DNA from 4 places in the Streptomyces sp. AM8-1-1 genome. Region 2 is predicted to be linked to each of the others. Evidence: riboswitches for the same ligand, from Rfam matches in the RefSeq annotation. Region 2 holds a riboswitch; each other region holds the start of a gene.
The links. A riboswitch is a leader RNA that binds a small molecule or an ion and turns the genes downstream of it on or off. The one in region 2 is predicted to bind cyclic di-AMP.
Positions count from the first base shown of each region.

Region 1: linked by a shared signal. The riboswitch ahead of RPQ07_RS34470 (LysM peptidoglycan-binding domain-containing protein) and the one ahead of RPQ07_RS05420 (LysM peptidoglycan-binding domain-containing M23 family metallopeptidase) in region 2 are both predicted to bind cyclic di-AMP.
Region 3: linked by a shared signal. The riboswitch ahead of RPQ07_RS19775 (M23 family metallopeptidase) and the one ahead of RPQ07_RS05420 (LysM peptidoglycan-binding domain-containing M23 family metallopeptidase) in region 2 are both predicted to bind cyclic di-AMP.
Region 4: linked by a shared signal. The riboswitch ahead of RPQ07_RS14725 (NlpC/P60 family protein) and the one ahead of RPQ07_RS05420 (LysM peptidoglycan-binding domain-containing M23 family metallopeptidase) in region 2 are both predicted to bind cyclic di-AMP.

Region 1 covers NZ_CP135086.1:7,730,247-7,734,435, forward strand. The annotation lists gene RPQ07_RS34460 (threonine synthase) at 1-935, shown strand, start outside; gene RPQ07_RS34465 (transcriptional regulator) at 932-1,579, shown strand; cyclic di-AMP (ydaO/yuaA leader) riboswitch at 2,110-2,263, shown strand; gene RPQ07_RS34470 (LysM peptidoglycan-binding domain-containing protein) at 2,268-3,083, shown strand; gene RPQ07_RS34475 (YkvA family protein) at 3,181-3,516, opposite strand; gene RPQ07_RS34480 (DUF6233 domain-containing protein) at 3,779-4,189, shown strand, end outside.
Region 2 covers NZ_CP135086.1:1,202,370-1,206,558, reverse strand. The annotation lists gene RPQ07_RS05425 (alpha-galactosidase) at 1-1,798, shown strand, start outside; cyclic di-AMP (ydaO/yuaA leader) riboswitch at 2,110-2,266, shown strand; gene RPQ07_RS05420 (LysM peptidoglycan-binding domain-containing M23 family metallopeptidase) at 2,271-3,221, shown strand; gene RPQ07_RS05415 (SGNH/GDSL hydrolase family protein) at 3,383-4,174, shown strand.
Region 3 covers NZ_CP135086.1:4,366,011-4,370,199, forward strand. The annotation lists gene RPQ07_RS19760 (hypothetical protein) at 1-113, opposite strand, end outside; tRNA gene RPQ07_RS19765 (tRNA-Met) at 213-286, shown strand; gene RPQ07_RS19770 (PP2C family protein-serine/threonine phosphatase) at 463-1,602, shown strand; cyclic di-AMP (ydaO/yuaA leader) riboswitch at 1,913-2,069, shown strand; gene RPQ07_RS19775 (M23 family metallopeptidase) at 2,081-3,121, shown strand; gene RPQ07_RS19780 (PrsW family intramembrane metalloprotease) at 3,253-4,189, opposite strand, start outside.
Region 4 covers NZ_CP135086.1:3,285,344-3,289,532, reverse strand. The annotation lists gene RPQ07_RS14735 (NlpC/P60 family protein) at 1-89, opposite strand, end outside; gene RPQ07_RS14730 (hypothetical protein) at 429-782, shown strand; gene RPQ07_RS14725 (NlpC/P60 family protein) at 915-2,093, opposite strand; cyclic di-AMP (ydaO/yuaA leader) riboswitch at 2,095-2,259, opposite strand; gene pcrA (DNA helicase PcrA) at 2,610-4,189, shown strand, end outside.

The DNA.
Region 1 (4,189 bases), 6.5 Mb from region 2:
CCCTGGGGGAGGGCAGCACCCCGTTGCTCGACAGGGAGTGGGACGGCGCACGCGTCGGCTTCAAACTGGAGTGGTTCAACCCCACCGGCAGTTTCAAGGACCGTGGCAGCAGCGTCATGATCTCGGCGCTGGCGGCGACCGGGGTGCGCGAGGTGATCGAGGACAGCTCGGGCAACGGCGGCTCGTCGGTCGCTGCCTACTGTGCCGCGGCCGGCGTCGGAGCCACGATCCTCGTGCCGGAGGGGACCTCACCGGCGAAGATGCTCCAGACCCGGGCGTTCGGCGCCACCATCGAGCCCGTCCCCGGTGGGCGGGACGCGACCGCCGCCGAGGCCCTGCGCCGCTCGGACCGCACGTGCTACGCCGGGCACAACTGGAACCCCTTCTTTCTCCAGGGCACCAAGACCCTTGCCTACGAGCTCTGGGAAGACCTCGGCTTCGCCGCCCCGGACGCGGTGGTCACCGTGGCAGGAGCGGGCAGCCTCGTGCTCGGTCTCGATCTCGGATTCTCCGAACTGCTGACAGCAGGTCAGATCGCCAGGCGGCCACGGCTGTTGGTGGCGCAGCCCGCCGCGTGCGCCCCCATCCATGCCGCGCTCCACGGCGCCCCGGCGCCTTCGTTCGGCCCGACGATCGCCGAGGGCACCGCCATCCGTTCGCCCGTCCGGCTGCCCGAGGTGGTGGCCGCCGTCCGCCGGTCCGGCGGAGACATGGCGGCGATTCCCGAAGCCGCCATCGCCGACGGCGTCCGCCGGCTCGCCGCCACCGGGTTGTATGCCGAGCCCACGAGTGCGACCGCCGTCGCGGCCATCGACGTCTTCCGCGAGCGGGGCGCCATCCGCGAAGGGGAGACGACGGTGGTGGTGCTGACCGGTTCCGGGCTCAAGGCGGCGACCGCGATGGGGAATCTGTTCACGGAAGGCACCGTCGCGTGAGCGCCGCGTCCGGGGACCACGAGCGCGCGGAGGACGAACTGCTCCTGCGCGAGGGGGAGAAGATTGTCGTCGCACTGGGGCGGATGTTCCCGGGGCTCTGCGAGGTCGTCCTGCACGACCTGCGCTATCCGGACCATGCCGTCCGGGCGATCGAGAACAACCTCTCCGGCCGTACCGTGGGCGACCCGGCGACCGAACTCGGCCTCGCCCGGATCGCGGATCCCGACTACCCGAGCGTCCTTCAGAATTACCCCAATCGCTTTCCCGACGGCCGTCCCGCCAAGAGCACTTCCATCGGTCTGAAGAACAGCCGGGGCCACTATGTGGCGGCCATCTGCCTCAATCTGGATGTCTCCCTCTTCGCCACGGCGGCCCGGAGTCTCGCCGGGCTCGTGCGAACCGAGGAGCCCGATGTATCACTGGAGGAAACACTCCGGGCCCGCAGCAGCGGTGAACTGCGCGCGGCTGTCGAGGAGTTCTCCGCCGCGCGGGGTCAGACCCCGCGAAGCCTCGATGGCGCATCGCGGCGTGAATTGGTGCGTTCACTCAAAGAGCGCGGCTTTCTTGAGGTGAAGCATTCGGTGCAGGCCCTCACGGACCTTCTGGGCATCTCCCGGGCGACGGTCTACAACTACCTTCGCTAAGGGCTGTCGTCGTGCGCCCGCCGGCGATGACGGGACAGCCCTCAGACCTGCCCGAGGGCCGGTGACGACGCGGGACCACCCGCAGACCGTCCAGATCATGCAGAGATACCGCCTGAGAGTGCAAACCGGTCATATCGCCATTAATCCAGGACGGAAACGGGCATCTAGGTCATGCTGCATGTCCGAAAAGTCGTCTCCTGAGTAATTGTTCACCATGTGGCGCAATGTCTGAATTAGGGGAACCAGAGGCGATTTACTTTCTTTCGTGCGCCCCCGCGGACTGCCCGGCTTCGCAATTGGTTGCAGTGAAATGGGTCACTCCGCGGGGAAATCGCGATCTATGCACGTCGGCCCAGATCCGTTCTGCGTAAAGAAAGTTGAACCTCCCGCCCGATGCGGCCCGACGGTATTTACCCCCATTGGATCATCGCAGGGGTTTACGTCGTGAATTCGGGGCTTGTTCCCTCGCGCCCGCCTCGCTTAACGTCACCGTCAATCCGGGTGGAACGCCGAATCCTGCCGCCACCCGTAAACCACGACCACTGACCCATGGCAGGAGCGGGGGAACCAGGTAAGCCGCCGATCCGCAATCCGGAACGGCTCGGGGTCAAGTCGCATTCAACCGCGGCCGGACATCTCCAGTCCGCACCCGACAGCTCACCTCGCAGGCGACGGAGAGGAATGCGTCATGCCTGCAAAGGGTAAGCACCGCCGTCCCAAGAACAGTTCACTGACCCGGGGCATTGTCGCCGCGGGTACGGGCGGGGCCGCTCTGGTCCTCCCGGTGATCGGGGCGACCACCGCCGGCGCCGCCCCGGCGACGACGCACCCGTCCCTGGGCCACAAGGCCGTGGCCCCCGCCGCGCCGGTTCCCGCGAAGAAGGCCCCCACGACCTACTCCGTCGTCGCCGGTGACTCCCTGTCCTCGATCGCGGACCAGCTCGCCGTGAGCGGCGGCTGGAAGAAGCTCTACCAGGACAACCGCAGGGCCGTCGGCGCGGACCCGGCGCTCATCCACCCCGGCCTGAAGCTCTCCGTCGGCAAGAAGGCCACGGCGGACGCCCCCGCCCCGGCCAGGACCTCCACCGAGCGGGCCGACCGCTCCGAGCGGACGTCGATGCCGGCCGTCGAGACCGTGGCGAAGGCCGCACCGGCCGAGAAGGCCGCACCGGTCAAGAGCTACACCAACGACCTGGACGGCTGGATCAAGGAGTCGCTGGACATCATGGCCCAGCACGGCATCCCCGGCTCGTACGAGGGCATCCACCGCAACATCATGCGCGAGTCCTCGGGCAACCCGCTCGCCATCAACAACTGGGACTCCAACGCCGCGGCCGGAACCCCGTCCAAGGGTCTGCTCCAGGTCATCCAGCCGACGTTCCTGGCCTACCACGTGCCCGGCACGGCGATGGACAGCTACGACCCCGTCGCCAACATCACCGCCGCGTGCAACTACGCCGCGGACCGGTACGGCTCGATCGACAACGTGAACGGTCCCTACTGAGCCGCCCGCCGAGCCAGGCCTGACACGGCACGGCCCCAGCAGCGCCGAGGCGCCGGTCCCACCTGACGGGGGACCGGCGCCTCGGCGCTCGCGGACCTCAGAGTTGCTCGAGGGGTTTCTCGAGTGACCGCCGGCGTCGGGCGGGGCCCTGCACGGGCCCCCTCGCCGCGGCCGCCGCGGAGTGCAGGGCCCGCAGCGCCAGCAGGAGTACGCCGATGTCGTCGAGATAGACCGGGTCGGGAAGCAGGTCGACCGGGCTGACGGCGTAGACGAGCGAGCCCCAGAAGAGCGCCTTGTTCTTCAGCGGCACCCCGGCCTCGCGCAGGACGGCGCGCGCCTTCCACACCCTGACCGCCAGCACCACGGTCACCACCAGCATCGCCAGAACGGCAGTCGCGGCGACGATCAGAGCGACCGTCAGTTCGGTACTCATCGTGCGGTCTCCTCGGAGTGGAGGTCGGTCCGTCTCCACCCGTGTTCCCTCCATGGAGGCGTCCAAGGGCCTACGGAGCCGGTTGTCCCTCGAACCGGTGACCCGCGGCCGCGGGGCCTCGTTCTCCTGCGCAACCTCGGTCCCATGTCTCCGCCCCCACGCCCACACCACAGCGGTTTCGCCGGCCGACGCCGGCAGTCCGTCAGAAACCGAAGGTCACCGCGACGGCAGCACATCATGGGTGCGGACGTACGGTGGGGGGATGAACGCAGACCCGCTGCCGCCGATCGTGGTGGTTCTCCCGGACGGACAGGAGGTCCGCGGTCTGGTGCACTCCCGGCTCCAGACCTCACGCGGATGGATGTACCAGGTCGGTGTGCCCATGTGGCAGACCACGGCCGAGGAGTGGGTGGAGCCGGCCGAGTTGGTGCTGTGGGTGCCCGCCGAATACGTCCGGCCGATGGAGGGCGTCCCGTACGAGGACATCCCCACGCAGCAGGTGGAACCTGTGCCCGCACCGGCAACTGCCGCTGCGGGTCCGCCCGCTGCCGCGGCACCCGCGCCCGAACCGGACGGGGTACTCGTCCCCGCGGCAACCCCCGCTGTGGAGGCGGGTGAGTCACGACGGGCCTGGCGGATCGAGCGGTTGCCGCGTGAGCGCGGCCGCCCCGGC
Region 2 (4,189 bases):
CGCGGACGGCGACGAGCTGCGGCTGCGCTTCACGGACGCCGTGCACGGGCTGGGGCTCATCCTTCACCACCGCATGCGCGACGAGGCCGATGTGATCGAGCGCTGGGTGACGGTCGCCCATGAAGGGGAGGGGCCCGATCTGGAGCTGCTGCGGGCCGACTCTGCCGCCTGGACGCTGCCGCAGCGCGACGCCTGGCGGCTGAGCCAGCTGCACGGCCGGTGGGCCGCCGAGTCCCTGCTCGTACGGTCCCCGCTCACCTATGGCGAAAAGGTGCTCAGCAGCCGCCGCGGCCACACCGGCCACCAGCACCTTCCCTGGGTCGCGCTCGACGCGGACGGGGCGACCGAGGAACACGGCGAGGTCTACGGCTGCGCGCTCGGCTGGTCCGGGTCCTGGCGCATCAGCGTCCAGCAGCTGCCCGACGGCCTGGTGCAGATTACCGGCGGGGCCGGTTACGACGACTCCGGACTGCTCAAGCTCGCTCCCGGGCAGAGCTACACCTCACCCGTATTCGCCGGTCTGTGGAGCGCCGAGGGGTTCGGCGGCGCCAGTCGTGCCTGGCACACGTGGCAGCGCGCGCGGGTGATCCCGGACGCCGCCGCCGACCGGCCCGTGCTCTACAACTCCTGGGAGGCGACGAACTTCGACATCTCCGAGGACCAGCAGCGCGCGCTCGCCCGGCGGGCGGCGGACATGGGCGTCGAGCTGTTCGTGGTCGACGACGCCTGGTTCGGGCAGCGGACGAGCGACCGCGCCGGCCTCGGCGACTGGACCCCCAACCCGGACCGCTTCCCGAACGGCCTGCGGCCGCTCGCGGACGAAGTGCACGAGCTGGGCATGCAGTTCGGCATCTGGGTCGAGCCGGAGATGGTCAACGCCGACAGCGATCTCTACCGGGCGCATCCCGACTGGGTGCAGCACCACCCCGGACGGACCAGGACCGAGCTCCGCAATCAGCTGGTCCTGAACCTCGCCCGCAAGGACGTGCAGGACTACCTGTGGGAGCAGTTGCACACGCTGCTCGGCAGCGCACCGATCGACTATGTGAAGTGGGACTTCAACCGCTGCTTCACGGACGCCGGCTGGCCCGGTGAGGACTATCCGCAGCGGCTGTGGGTGGAACACGTCGACGCCCTCTACGCGCTCCTGGAGCGGCTGCGTGCCGCACACCCCGGTGTCGCGTTCGAGTCCTGCTCCGGCGGTGGCGGCCGGATCGATCTGGGGATCCTCTCCCGCACCGACCAGGTGTGGACCTCGGACAACACCGATCCGCTGGACCGGCTCGCGATCCAGGACGGCTTCACCCAGATCCACCCCGCGCGGGTGATGGCCGCCTGGGTCACCGACAGCCCCAATGTCCAGCTCAACGGGCGATTCAGCAGCCTGCGCTTCCGCTTCGTGAGCGCCATGGCGGGTGTGCTCGGGGTGGGCGGTGACCTGACCGAGTGGACCGAGGAGGAGCTGGCCGAGGCGCGCGACTGGGTGGAGCTCTACAAGAGGATCCGTCCGGTCGTGCAGCACGGAGACCTGTACCGGCTGCGGGCACCGGAGGGCGGGCTCAGCGCCGTGCAGTACCTGCGCGGGGACGAGACCGTCGTCCTCGCCTGGCTCCAGGCGCAGCACTACGGCGAGCAGCCGCCGCGGCTGAGGCTGCGCGGCCTCGACCCGGCCGCGGCCTACGAGTGCCAGGACACCATGCAGGTGCACCGGGGATCGGTGCTGCTCCATCACGGGCTGCAGACCGGGCTGAAGGGTGACATGGACGCCATGGTGATCAGGTTGCGGCGAATTGGCTGATACCGCTCACCATTCTTTATGTCTGGGCTTTCTGTCCGAATTGAACTGTTCGCCATAGCCTGCCCCATCTGGAATGGAGATGGGAAAAGGCCCGTGAGCAGGATCTCATTCGTGACGGACCGTGGCTGATCCACCGGCCAGAACTGCGACACCAGAAGGAAGTTGACGCTCCCTCGTCCACGGAGTGTGACCGGAATTTCCCGTCAGATATGCATGTGGCCCCTGATCGGAAAAAGAGGTGGCTTGTTCCCGTCCGCAATGCTCGCTTACGGTCACGGAAATCCGGACGGACCGCCTAATCCTGCCGCCGACCGGAATACCCACCCACCCACGTGTGGCAGGAGCGGGGGACCCAGGTAGTACGCCGTCCGGTGCTCCGGACGGCTTGGGGTGAAGTCACGCAGCAACGTGACCGGGCATCTCCAGCCCGAACCCGACAGCTCACCTCGCCGGCGCCGGAGAGGAATGCGCCATGCCCGGAAAGGGTAAGCACCGCCGTCCCAAGTCCCGTTCCCTCTCCCGCGGTTTCGTCGCCGCGGGTACCGGTGGCGCAGCCATCGCCCTCCCGCTGATGGGTGCGGCAGGCGCCCACGCCGCGGACAAGGCGGCCCCCGCCGCGGCCCCGGCCGTCGCTCCGCAGAAGGCGGCCGCCGCTCCGGCCGCTTCCACCGCGCAGAAGCCGGCCGCCCCCACGTCGTACCGCGTCGTCGCCGGTGACTATCTGTCCAAGATCGCCGCCGAGCACGACGTCCGTGGCGGCTGGCAGAAGCTGTACGCGGACAACCGTGCCGCCGTGGGCGACGACCCCGCGCTGATCCACCCGGGCCTCAAGCTCACCATCGGCGCCAAGGCCCAGGAGCAGCCGGCCGAGAAGCCGGCGCGGAAGGCCGCCCCCGCGAAGCCGAAGGCCTCGGACAACGAGGACCGCGCCTCCCGCAGCGAGTCCCGCGAGAGCGGCACGGCCGCGAAGGCCTCGACGAGCGACGCGGCCGAATCCGCGCCGCAGGAGAACGCCTCCGGCTACTCCGCGCCGCTGGACTCCGCCGCCGTCACGACCCCCTACCGCGCCTCCGGCGCCATGTGGTCCAGCGGCTACCACACCGGTATCGACTTCGCCGCGTCCACCGGCACCACGGTCAAGTCCGTGGGCCCGGGCAGCGTCGTCTCCGCCGGGTGGAGCGGTGCGTACGGCAACGAGGTCGTCATCCAGCACACCGACGGCACCTACTCCCAGTACGCCCACCTCTCGTCGCTGACCGTCTCCGCGGGTCAGAACGTGAGCGGTGGACAGCAGATCGGCCTCTCCGGCTCCACGGGCAACTCCAGCGGCCCGCACCTGCACTTCGAGATCCGCACCGGCCCGAGCTACGGCTCGGACATGGACCCGGTCTCGTACCTGCGCCAGTACGGCGTTTCTCTCTGACGCACCCAAAACGCCCGAATCCCCTCGTGCCGCCCCTTTTGGCACGGGGGGATTCGGCGTATTCCGCGCTTGTCGAAACTTGACCGGTGGCAAAGATCACGCACCGTCAACCCCTCCTTACGGTCGCGTAGGTCACACCCGTAAGGACAGGATGAGTCCTTGTGGCAGACGATTCGAGAACAGACGGAACAGGCGCAATCGGGTCGTACGCGGCGATCGGTGACAGCTTCACCGAAGGCGTCGGAGACCCGGGACCGGACGGGGCGTTCGTCGGCTGGGCGGACCGGTTCGCGGTCCTGCTCGACGACCGGATGCCCGAACACACCTTTCGCTACGCCAACCTCGCCGTGCGCGGCCGGCTGCTCGACCAGATCGTCGCGGAGCAGGTGCCGCGGGCGAGGGAACTCGCCCCGGACCTGGTGACGTTCTGCGCCGGCGGCAACGACATCATCCGCCCGGGCAGCGACCCCGACGACGTGGCCGAACGCTTCGAGCGAGCCGTCGCCGACCTCACCGGCGCGGTCGGGACGGTGATGGTCACCACCGGCTTCGACACCCGCGGTGTGCCGGTGCTGCGCCATCTGCGCGGCAAGATCGCCACGTACACGGCCCATGTCCGCGCCATCGCCGATCGCTACGACTGTCCCGTGCTCGACCTCTGGTCGCTCAAGTCGGTCCAGGACAGGCGGGCGTGGGACGGCGACCGGCTGCACCTGTCGCCCGAGGGGCACACCCGGGTCGCCCTGCGCGCCGCCCAGGTCCTCGGACTCGACGTGCCCGCCGACCCGGACCAGGAGTGGCCGGTCCTGCCGCCGCGCGCTCCCTTCGAGGTGCGCCGCGACAACGTCCAGTGGGCACGCGAGCACCTGGTGCCGTGGATCGGCCGCAGGCTGCGCGGCGAGAGCTCGGGCGACCACGTCGCGGCGAAGCGGCCGGACCTGCTGCCGCTGTGAGGCGGGCGGTGGGGA
Region 3 (4,189 bases), 3.2 Mb from region 2:
GCGGGCGCCATCAGCGCCGCGGCGGCCCGGACGAGCGGCCCGGCCCTTCGACGCGCGAGCGGGCGGACGATCGACGGACGTACGTTCGGCCGCACGGACTGTTTCCCCCTCATGCGCGAGATGGTGACCTACCGGAAACGTGAGCGACAGGGCGGGGGCTCCACCAATTGGAGTTGATCTTGCTCCGGATGGCGTAGAGTGGTGTTTACCGACGCGGGGTGGAGCAGCTCGGTAGCTCGCTGGGCTCATAACCCAGAGGTCGCAGGTTCAAATCCTGTCCCCGCTACTGAAACAGCGGTCCGGCACTCGTCTCGAGTGCCGGGCCGCTGTTGTTTCCCCCTCTGCGGGCTCGTGTTTCGCCCGGTTGGCCGACGGAGAGTCGCTCAGCGGCGCGGCTCCGGACAGCCTGGGTAGGGCGCGGTACCGTCCGCAGCCGTGGGCGGACCGGGGAGGAGAGCACCGTTGGCGCAGTTCCAGCAGAGTCGCGTGTACGGCGCCCGCCGCTTCCTCCGCGCCCTGCCCACGCTGATGATCATCGGTGGGCTGGTCTTCGACCTGGCGACCCCGGCGCAGTTCACGGCCGTGCCGTTGTTCGCCGCCGCCCCGCTGATCGCCGCTCCGTTCTTCTCCTGGCTCACCACACTGCTGACGGGCATCACGGCGGTCCTCGCGGTGCTCGGGCTGCACTTCTACAACCACACCGCCGACGAGGTCACGGCGTACACCGAGGTCTTCACGCTCATCACCGTCTCCGGACTCGCGCTGCTCATCAACACCGTCGTCAGACGCAGCGGTGAACGGCTCGCCTCCGCCCGGGTCATCGCCGAGACCGCGCAGCGTGCCGTGCTGCCCGCGCCCGCCGACCGGATCGGCGGGCTGCACGTCGCGGCGCGGTACGAGGCCGCGCTCGCCGACGCGTTCATCGGCGGTGACCTGTTCGCCGTGCAGGAGACGCCCTTCGGTGTGCGGCTGGTGGTCGGCGACGTCCGCGGCAAGGGGCTGGAGGCCGTCGAGGCGGTGGCCGTCGTCATCGGCGCGTTCCGGGAGGCTGCCGAACAGGAGAGCTCCCTGGAGGGCGTCGCCCAGCGCCTCGAGCGGGCGCTGGCGCGCGAGGGCACGCGCCGGGACAGCCTGGACGCGGTCGAGGGCTTCACCACCGCCGTATTGGGGGAGATCCCGCGCGGCGCCGGAATCGTCCGGCTGGTGAATCGCGGCCACCCGGAACCCATCATGCTGTACGCCAACGGCGACCTGGCATTCCTGGAGCCGTCGAGGGCCGCGCTGCCGTTGGGTATGGGCGATCTGGACTCCTGGCCGGACCAGGCGGTGGAGTATCCGCTGCCGACGGGGGCGACCCTGTTGCTCTACACGGACGGTGTCAGCGAGGCGCGCAACGCGGCCGGTGAGTTCTACGATCCCGGCGCGCGGCTCTCCGGCCGGCTCTTCCCCGGGCCCGACGAACTGCTCGACGCGCTCGTCGACGACGTGCGCCGGTACACCGGCGGCGGCTCGAAGGACGACATGGCGCTGCTGGCGGTCGCCCGGCCGGCGGAGGGGCAGCCGGAGCGCCGCAGGACGGTGAAGGTCGTGCCGCCCGCGTGAGGAGCGCCGGGCCCCCGCGGGACGGTCTCGGGTGTCTCGTCTGCTCGGCCCGCTCGGCCCGCTCGGCCCGCTCGGGCGGCCGCGCACGCTGCGTAGTGGGAAGATCCCCCTCCGCATACCATTTGACGACCCGTCAGTAATGTGACGAAGTCCGAAGCGCGATCAAGTCGCCCGTATCCGGCTGCTTGTGTCCCGATTGGTCCCGTGGGAAGTCGTTAACGATCACCCGGAACAGCTTGGAATACGGTCCTCGCGTCTATTAACGTTCGATAACGCAGCGCGGTCGTCCCAGCCGTCGTCAGGACGGCGCCGTGCGCGTGCGCCGAATTCCGCAAGGGAACCGGGGAACCAATCCTTGGGGTGAATCGGGCACCTTCCACCGCGACTTCCGCGGCGGGTGGCGCTCGTAGGAGACCTTCCTGCTCCGAACCCGTCAGCTAACCCGGTAGGCGAGAAGGAAGGAAAGGAGCACGCCTCAGTGGCGTCCAACAGGCCTGCCCCAGAAGCACCCTTCGCCAATGACTTCTTCGGTGCGGAGGGCGCGGAGCGGTCCCTCGAAGAGTGGAACCCCACCGAGGACTCCGTCCGTCCGGTGCGCGGTCGGCACCGTGTAGCCAAGCAGCGCGGCGGACTTGCCCGAAGCTCCACCGTGCTCGGCGTCGGCGTGATCGCCGCGGTCGGCGCGGGTGGCATCGCGACCGCCCAGGACAAACCCGCGGTCTCCATCTCCCTTCCCGACGCGCTCTCGGACAATCTCCCCGACGCCAAGTCTCTTCCCGGCGTCGGTTCTTTCATGTCCGACGACTCCTCGGACGTCGTCGACGAGGCGGCCACGTACTCGGCGATGGGCATCGCCTACGCCGACACCGCCTCCGACACCGACCAGGGCGGTGCCGGCGAGGCGCTGCGCTCCCGCATCCTCCAGCAGGCCGAGCAGCAGCAGGCCAAGGCGGAGGAGTCGGCCAGGGCGGCGGCCGCGAAGGCCGCGGCGGACAAGGCCGAGGCCGCGGCGAAGAAGAAGGCGGAAGAAGTGGCCGCGAAGGCCGCCGCCGCGAAGAAGAAGGCGGAGGCCGAGGCGAAGGCCAAGGCGGAGGCCGAGCGTCTCGCGCAGCTGGCCAAGAGCTACTCGCTCCCCACCTCCTCGTACACGATCACCTCCACGTACGGCGAGTCCGGCTCCCTGTGGTCCTCGGGCCAGCACACCGGCCTGGACTTCGCCGCCCCGACGGGTACGCCCGCCAAGGCCGTCCACAACGGCACCGTGAAGTCGGCGGGCTGGTCCGGCTCGTACGGCTACCGCATCGTTCTCGAACTCGAGGACGGCACCGAGGTCTGGTACGCGCACCTGTCGTCGATGACCGCGAGCGCCGGCCAGAAGGTGGCGACGGGCGAGACCATCGGCCGCGTCGGCGCCACGGGCAATGTGACGGGCGCGCACCTGCACCTCGAGGTCCACACCCCCGGCGGCTCGGGCATCGACCCGATGGCCTGGCTGCGGGACAAGGGCCTGACTCCCTGATCCTGCGGGACCGTTCCCGCGTATCTCGATCCCCGGCAGTCCTGGCGCTCACCCCCCGACGCCAGGACTGCCGGTTTTTGCTGCGCCCGGTTCTCCCGGGCGCGGGCGGGTTCGGTCGCCCACCGGTGCGGTCAGGTCCGGTACGGGTTGTACGCGCCGTAGTCGCGGTGCGGAGGCGGCACACGCACCCGCCCGGTGGCCCGTGCCGCGTACGTCAGCGCCGGCGCCGCCACGTCCCTGCGCTGCCACAGATGGTGCAGCAACTCCTGCTCGCGCTCCACGAAGTCCGGGTCCGCCGCGCCCCGGTGGGCCCGGTGGCGCAGGAACGCCAGCGACGTCGCGAAGTGCTGGTACTCCGACACCGCGTGCGCCGCGGTCGGCCCGTGCATGCGCCGGGCCACATCCCGGGCGAGGGTGCGCGCCCGCATCGACGACAGCGCGGGCGGCTGGTCCGCCGACAGCCATCCGGCCGCGGCGTAGGCAGGCAACTCGGTCGCTATCGTCCGCAGTTCCCGCTGCCGGCTCCATATCGTGAGCCAGGTCAGCAGTCCGAAGACGGGCACCATGAACGCCCCGTACACGAGATAGAAGCCCCACGGGCCGAACAGGGACGTCGAGCCGTTCCACAGTGCGTGCATGCCCATCGCCAGCGCGAGTCCGAGCAGCGGCAGCACGATGCGCCGGACGCGCATGCGCCGTGAGGCCAGCGCCGCGACGCCGAAGCCGATACCGGTGAGCACGGTGAAGAGCGGGTGCGCGAACGGGGACATGACGATCCGTACGAAGAACGTCGCCGCGGTCACCGAGGCGATCCCGGAGAAGCCCATCTGCTGGTCCTCGCCGAAGGCGTTGCCCAGATAGAGGATGTTCTCGGTGAACGCGAAGCCGGTCGCGGTGAACCCGGCGACCACGACGCCGTCGACGATGCCGCGGAAGTCCTGTCTGCGGAAGCGGAAGATCAGCAGGATCGCCGCGGCCTTCGCGCTCTCCTCGACGACCGGCGCGATGACCGTCGCGCCGAGTGTGTCCGCGCCCGCGGGGTCCGCCGTGGCGGTGGCTATCCACTGC
Region 4 (4,189 bases), 2.1 Mb from region 2:
GACGCCGCTCCTGCGAGCGCGAGGGTGGCGGCGGTACGGGCTGCGGGCCCGGAGAGGAGATGCTGCTTGGGCTTCCGGTGCGCGGCCACGGGTGCGTGTACGTCCTTCCGTCATCCCTGCGGGTCCGGGTCCGGCGGCGGCCCGCACAGGGGAGCGGTCCGCCGCCGGATCTCTCGGCGTGACGGCCGACTGCCGCCCGGTGCTGCGACGGCGGTGGGGAGTCGGTCATCTGAGGCAGGACGCTAAACCTGGGGGTCACGGCAGGGAGGGGCAAGGACCGAATGTGCCCGAAGGTGGACATCTTGCTGCGCTTTCTGCAAGCCGATCCGGCCCGCTCACGTCCCTTCTCCGCACCGCTGTGACCGATGTGCCGAATGAGGCTCACCCGGCCTGAAGGGGGTGATATGGCGGGAGTTAGGCTCCGCCGCATGGACGTACTCATCAATGTCTTCGTCGCCCTGCACATCATCGGCATCGCGTCCCTGCTGGGCGGCTTCCTCACGCAGATGAAGGCGATGTCCGAGGGGACGGCGCGCTTCGGCCCGGCGATGCTGCACGGCGCGCTGACGATGCTCGTCACGGGTGTGGCGCTGGTGGGCCTCAACCAGGCGGACGACCAGACCGTGAACAACCTCAAGATCGGCATCAAGCTGGCGGTGCTGGTGGTGATCCTGGGACTGGTCTACGTCAAGCGGGACGAGGAGTCGGTGGAGAAGCCGCTGTTCGCCGCGGTGGGCGGGCTGACGGTCGCGAACATCTTCATCGCCACGCTGTGGACGTGAGCGCGCTGCACCGGACATGAGGACGCCCGCTGCCGTCTCCGCTCCGGGCGTGAGAACGCCCGCTGCCGTCTCCGCTCCGGGCATGAGAACGCCCGGGCACCCTCGGGCCCGGGCGTCCGGTGTGCGGCCGGCTCAGGCCGGGCGAACGCTGCCGTGGATCGGCATGGAGAAGATCGACTCCTCGCGGACGTTCGCCCCCGGCTTCGGCGCGTGGATCATCTTGCCGTCACCGATGTAGATGCCCACGTGGCTGATGTCGTCGTAGAAGAAGACCAGGTCCCCCGGGAGCAGGTCCTTCGTCCCGATCTGCTTGCCGGTCTTCACCTGGTCCCAGGTGGTGCGCGGCAGGCTCACGCCCGCGGTCTTCCAGGCGGCCTGCGTCAGCCCCGAGCAGTCGTACGAGCTGGGGCCGGCCGCACCCCAGACGTACGGCTTGCCGATCTGGGCGCGCGCGAAGTCGAGGACCTTGGCCGCCTTGGCGGTGGAGGTGCCGTCGGAAGAACCGGAGCCCGTGCCGGTCCCGGGCGCCGTGCCCGTGCCGCCCTGGTTCTGCTCGCGCTCCTTCTCCTGCCGCTGCCGCTGCCGCTGCCGCTCCGCCTCGGCCTTCGCCTCCTGCTCGGCTTTCTGCTCGGCCTTGCGGCGGGCCTCCTCCGCCTTCTTGCGCTCGATCGCGGCCAGTCGCGCCTTCTCCTCGGCGGTCAGCCTCGACAGCAGGTCGCGTGCCTCGGCCAGCTTCGCCTGCACGTCCTGCTTGCTGGTGCGCAGCGCCCGCTGCGACCGGGTGAGTGACTCCAGGCTCTCGGTCGCCGCTGCCCGCTGCTTGGCGGCGGCCGCCCGCTGGGTCTCGTAGTCGGCGATCACATCCCGCTGACGGTCCGTCATGCGGTCCATCAGCTGGGTCTGGTCGAAGTACTGCTGAGGGCTGTCCGCGAAGAGCAGCGCGGCGGTCGGGGCGACCGCGCCCGTGCGGTACTGCGCGGCCGCGTAGTTGCCGAGCACCTGGCGGGACTCGTTCAGCTTCTCCGTGCGCTGCGCGTTCTCGTCGAGGAGCTTGCCGACCTGCTGCCGCTTCTCCTTCGTCGCCTCTTTCGCCTGGTTGTACTTCTGCGTCTCGGTGCCGGCCTGCCGGTACAGGTCATCGACCTTCTTCTGCACCTCTTCGACCGACGGCTTCGGGTCGCTCGGCGCCGCGTTGGCGCTCTGCGTCGACAGCAGCGTGACGGATGCGAGGGCTGCCGTCGTGAAACCGACGGCGGGGGAGGTCTTCACGGTTCGACTTCGCGTTTTGCGATGCGACGCCAAGGCCGACATCTCCTTCTTCCGTTGACCGCCTACCGGGTTAGCTGTCGGGTTCGGGCGGAACGGAAGATCGCCCTACGGACCGTGCTGATGCGGGTCCGATTCACCCCGGTTGTGCATGGTGGGTCCCCGGTTCCGAACTTCTCTGGGAAAAGCCCGAATTCGGCGCTGACTGCCCGTTTGGCGTGGATCGCCGCGGGGGACGGGCTGCCTGATCGAGCACGCTAACCAACTCGTGTGGCTCCTGTGAAGGTTGATGTTCGATATGCCCGATACATTTTCGTGACCTTATCGATCGGGCGGTCGACGTGCCCGCGAGATGACGCAATGCGTTCGAAAAGGTGCAGAGTGTTGTCGGAGTCGTGCGGGATTGGGTGCATCGGTGGTACGGGGCCGGCGTACGGCGGTCGAACGCGCCGCGCTGTCCCGGCCCTCCGGCCGGGTCGTCACGCTCCCGGGCAGGGCGGCAGGGGCCGTATGGCAATGCGGCCGCGAGCTGTCAGTGCCGCGGCCTAGACTCGTAGAGCGATGAGCAGCCTCTTTGACGACAGCTTCCTGGCGAACCTCCAGCACACCTCGGAGGAGCCCCCGCCGCACCCCGAGGAGCCCGGAGACGGGCCCGGAGAGGAGATCCCGGACGATCTCTTCCAGGGCGCGTTCGACGTGCCCCCGGCCCGGGACGCCTACCACGGCAACGGTGCCCCGCGCACGATCGTGGACCCCGCCGCCCTGCTGGACGGACTGAACGAACAGCAGCGCGCCGCCGTGGTGCACACCGGATCGCCGCTGCTCATCGTGGCCGGCGCCGGTTCCGGCAAGACCCGCGTGCTCACGCACCGGATCGCCCATCTGCTGGGGACGCGCAGCGTCCACCCCGGCCAGATACTGGCGATCACCTTCACCAACAAGGCCGCCGGCGAGATGAAGGAGCGCGTCGAGCAGCTGGTCGGCCCGCGCGCCAACGCCATGTGGGTCATGACCTTCCACAGCGCCTGCGTCCGCATCCTGCGCCGGGAGTCCAAGAAGCTCGGCTTCACCTCGTCGTTCTCGATCTACGACGCGGCCGACTCCAAGCGGCTGATGGCACTCGTCTGCCGTGATCTCGATCTCGACCCCAAGAAGTTCCCGCCGAAGGCCTTCAGCGCCAAGATCTCGAACCTCAAGAACGAGCTGATCGACGAGGAGAGCTACGCCGACCAGGTCGGCGGGGGCAGCGAGGCCGAGGGCTCCGGGGGAGGCTTCGACAAGACGCTGGCCGAGGCGTACCGGATGTATCAGGCGCGGCTGCGCGAGGCCAACGCCCTGGACTTCGACGACATCATCATGACCACCGTCCATCTGCTCCAGGCGTTCCCGGACGTCGCCGAGCACTACCAGCGGCGCTTCCGCCATGTGCTGGTGGACGAGTACCAGGACACCAACCACGCTCAGTACACGCTCGTACGCGAGCTGGTGGGCACCGGGCAGGAGGACCTGCCCCCCGCCGAGCTGTGCGTCGTCGGCGACGCCGACCAGTCGATCTACGCCTTCCGCGGCGCGACCATCCGCAACATCCTCCAGTTCGAGGAGGACTACCCGGACGCGAAGACGATCCTGCTGGAGCAGAACTACCGCTCGACCCAGACGATCCTCTCCGCCGCCAACGCCGTCATCGAGCGCAACGAGAGCCGCCGTCCCAAGAACCTGTGGACGAACGCCGGCGCGGGCGCCCGGATCACCGGCTACGTCGCCGACACCGAGCACGACGAGGCCCAGTTCGTCGCCGACGAGATCGACCGGCTCACGGACGCGGGCGACGCCAAGGCCGGTGACGTCGCGGTCTTCTACCGGACGAACGCACAGTCCCGCGTCTTCGAAGAGATCTTCATCCGGGTCGGCCTGCCCTACAAGGTCGTCGGCGGAGTCCGCTTCTACGAGCGCAAGGAGGTCCGGGACGTCCTGGCCTATCTGCGCGTCCTCGCCAACCCCGAGGACAACGTCCCGCTGCGGCGCATCCTCAACGTCCCCAAGCGCGGCATCGGCGACCGCGCCGAGGCGATGATCGACGCGCTCGCCCTGCGCGAGAAGATCACCTTCCCGCAGGCGCTGCGGCGGGTGGACGAGGCGTA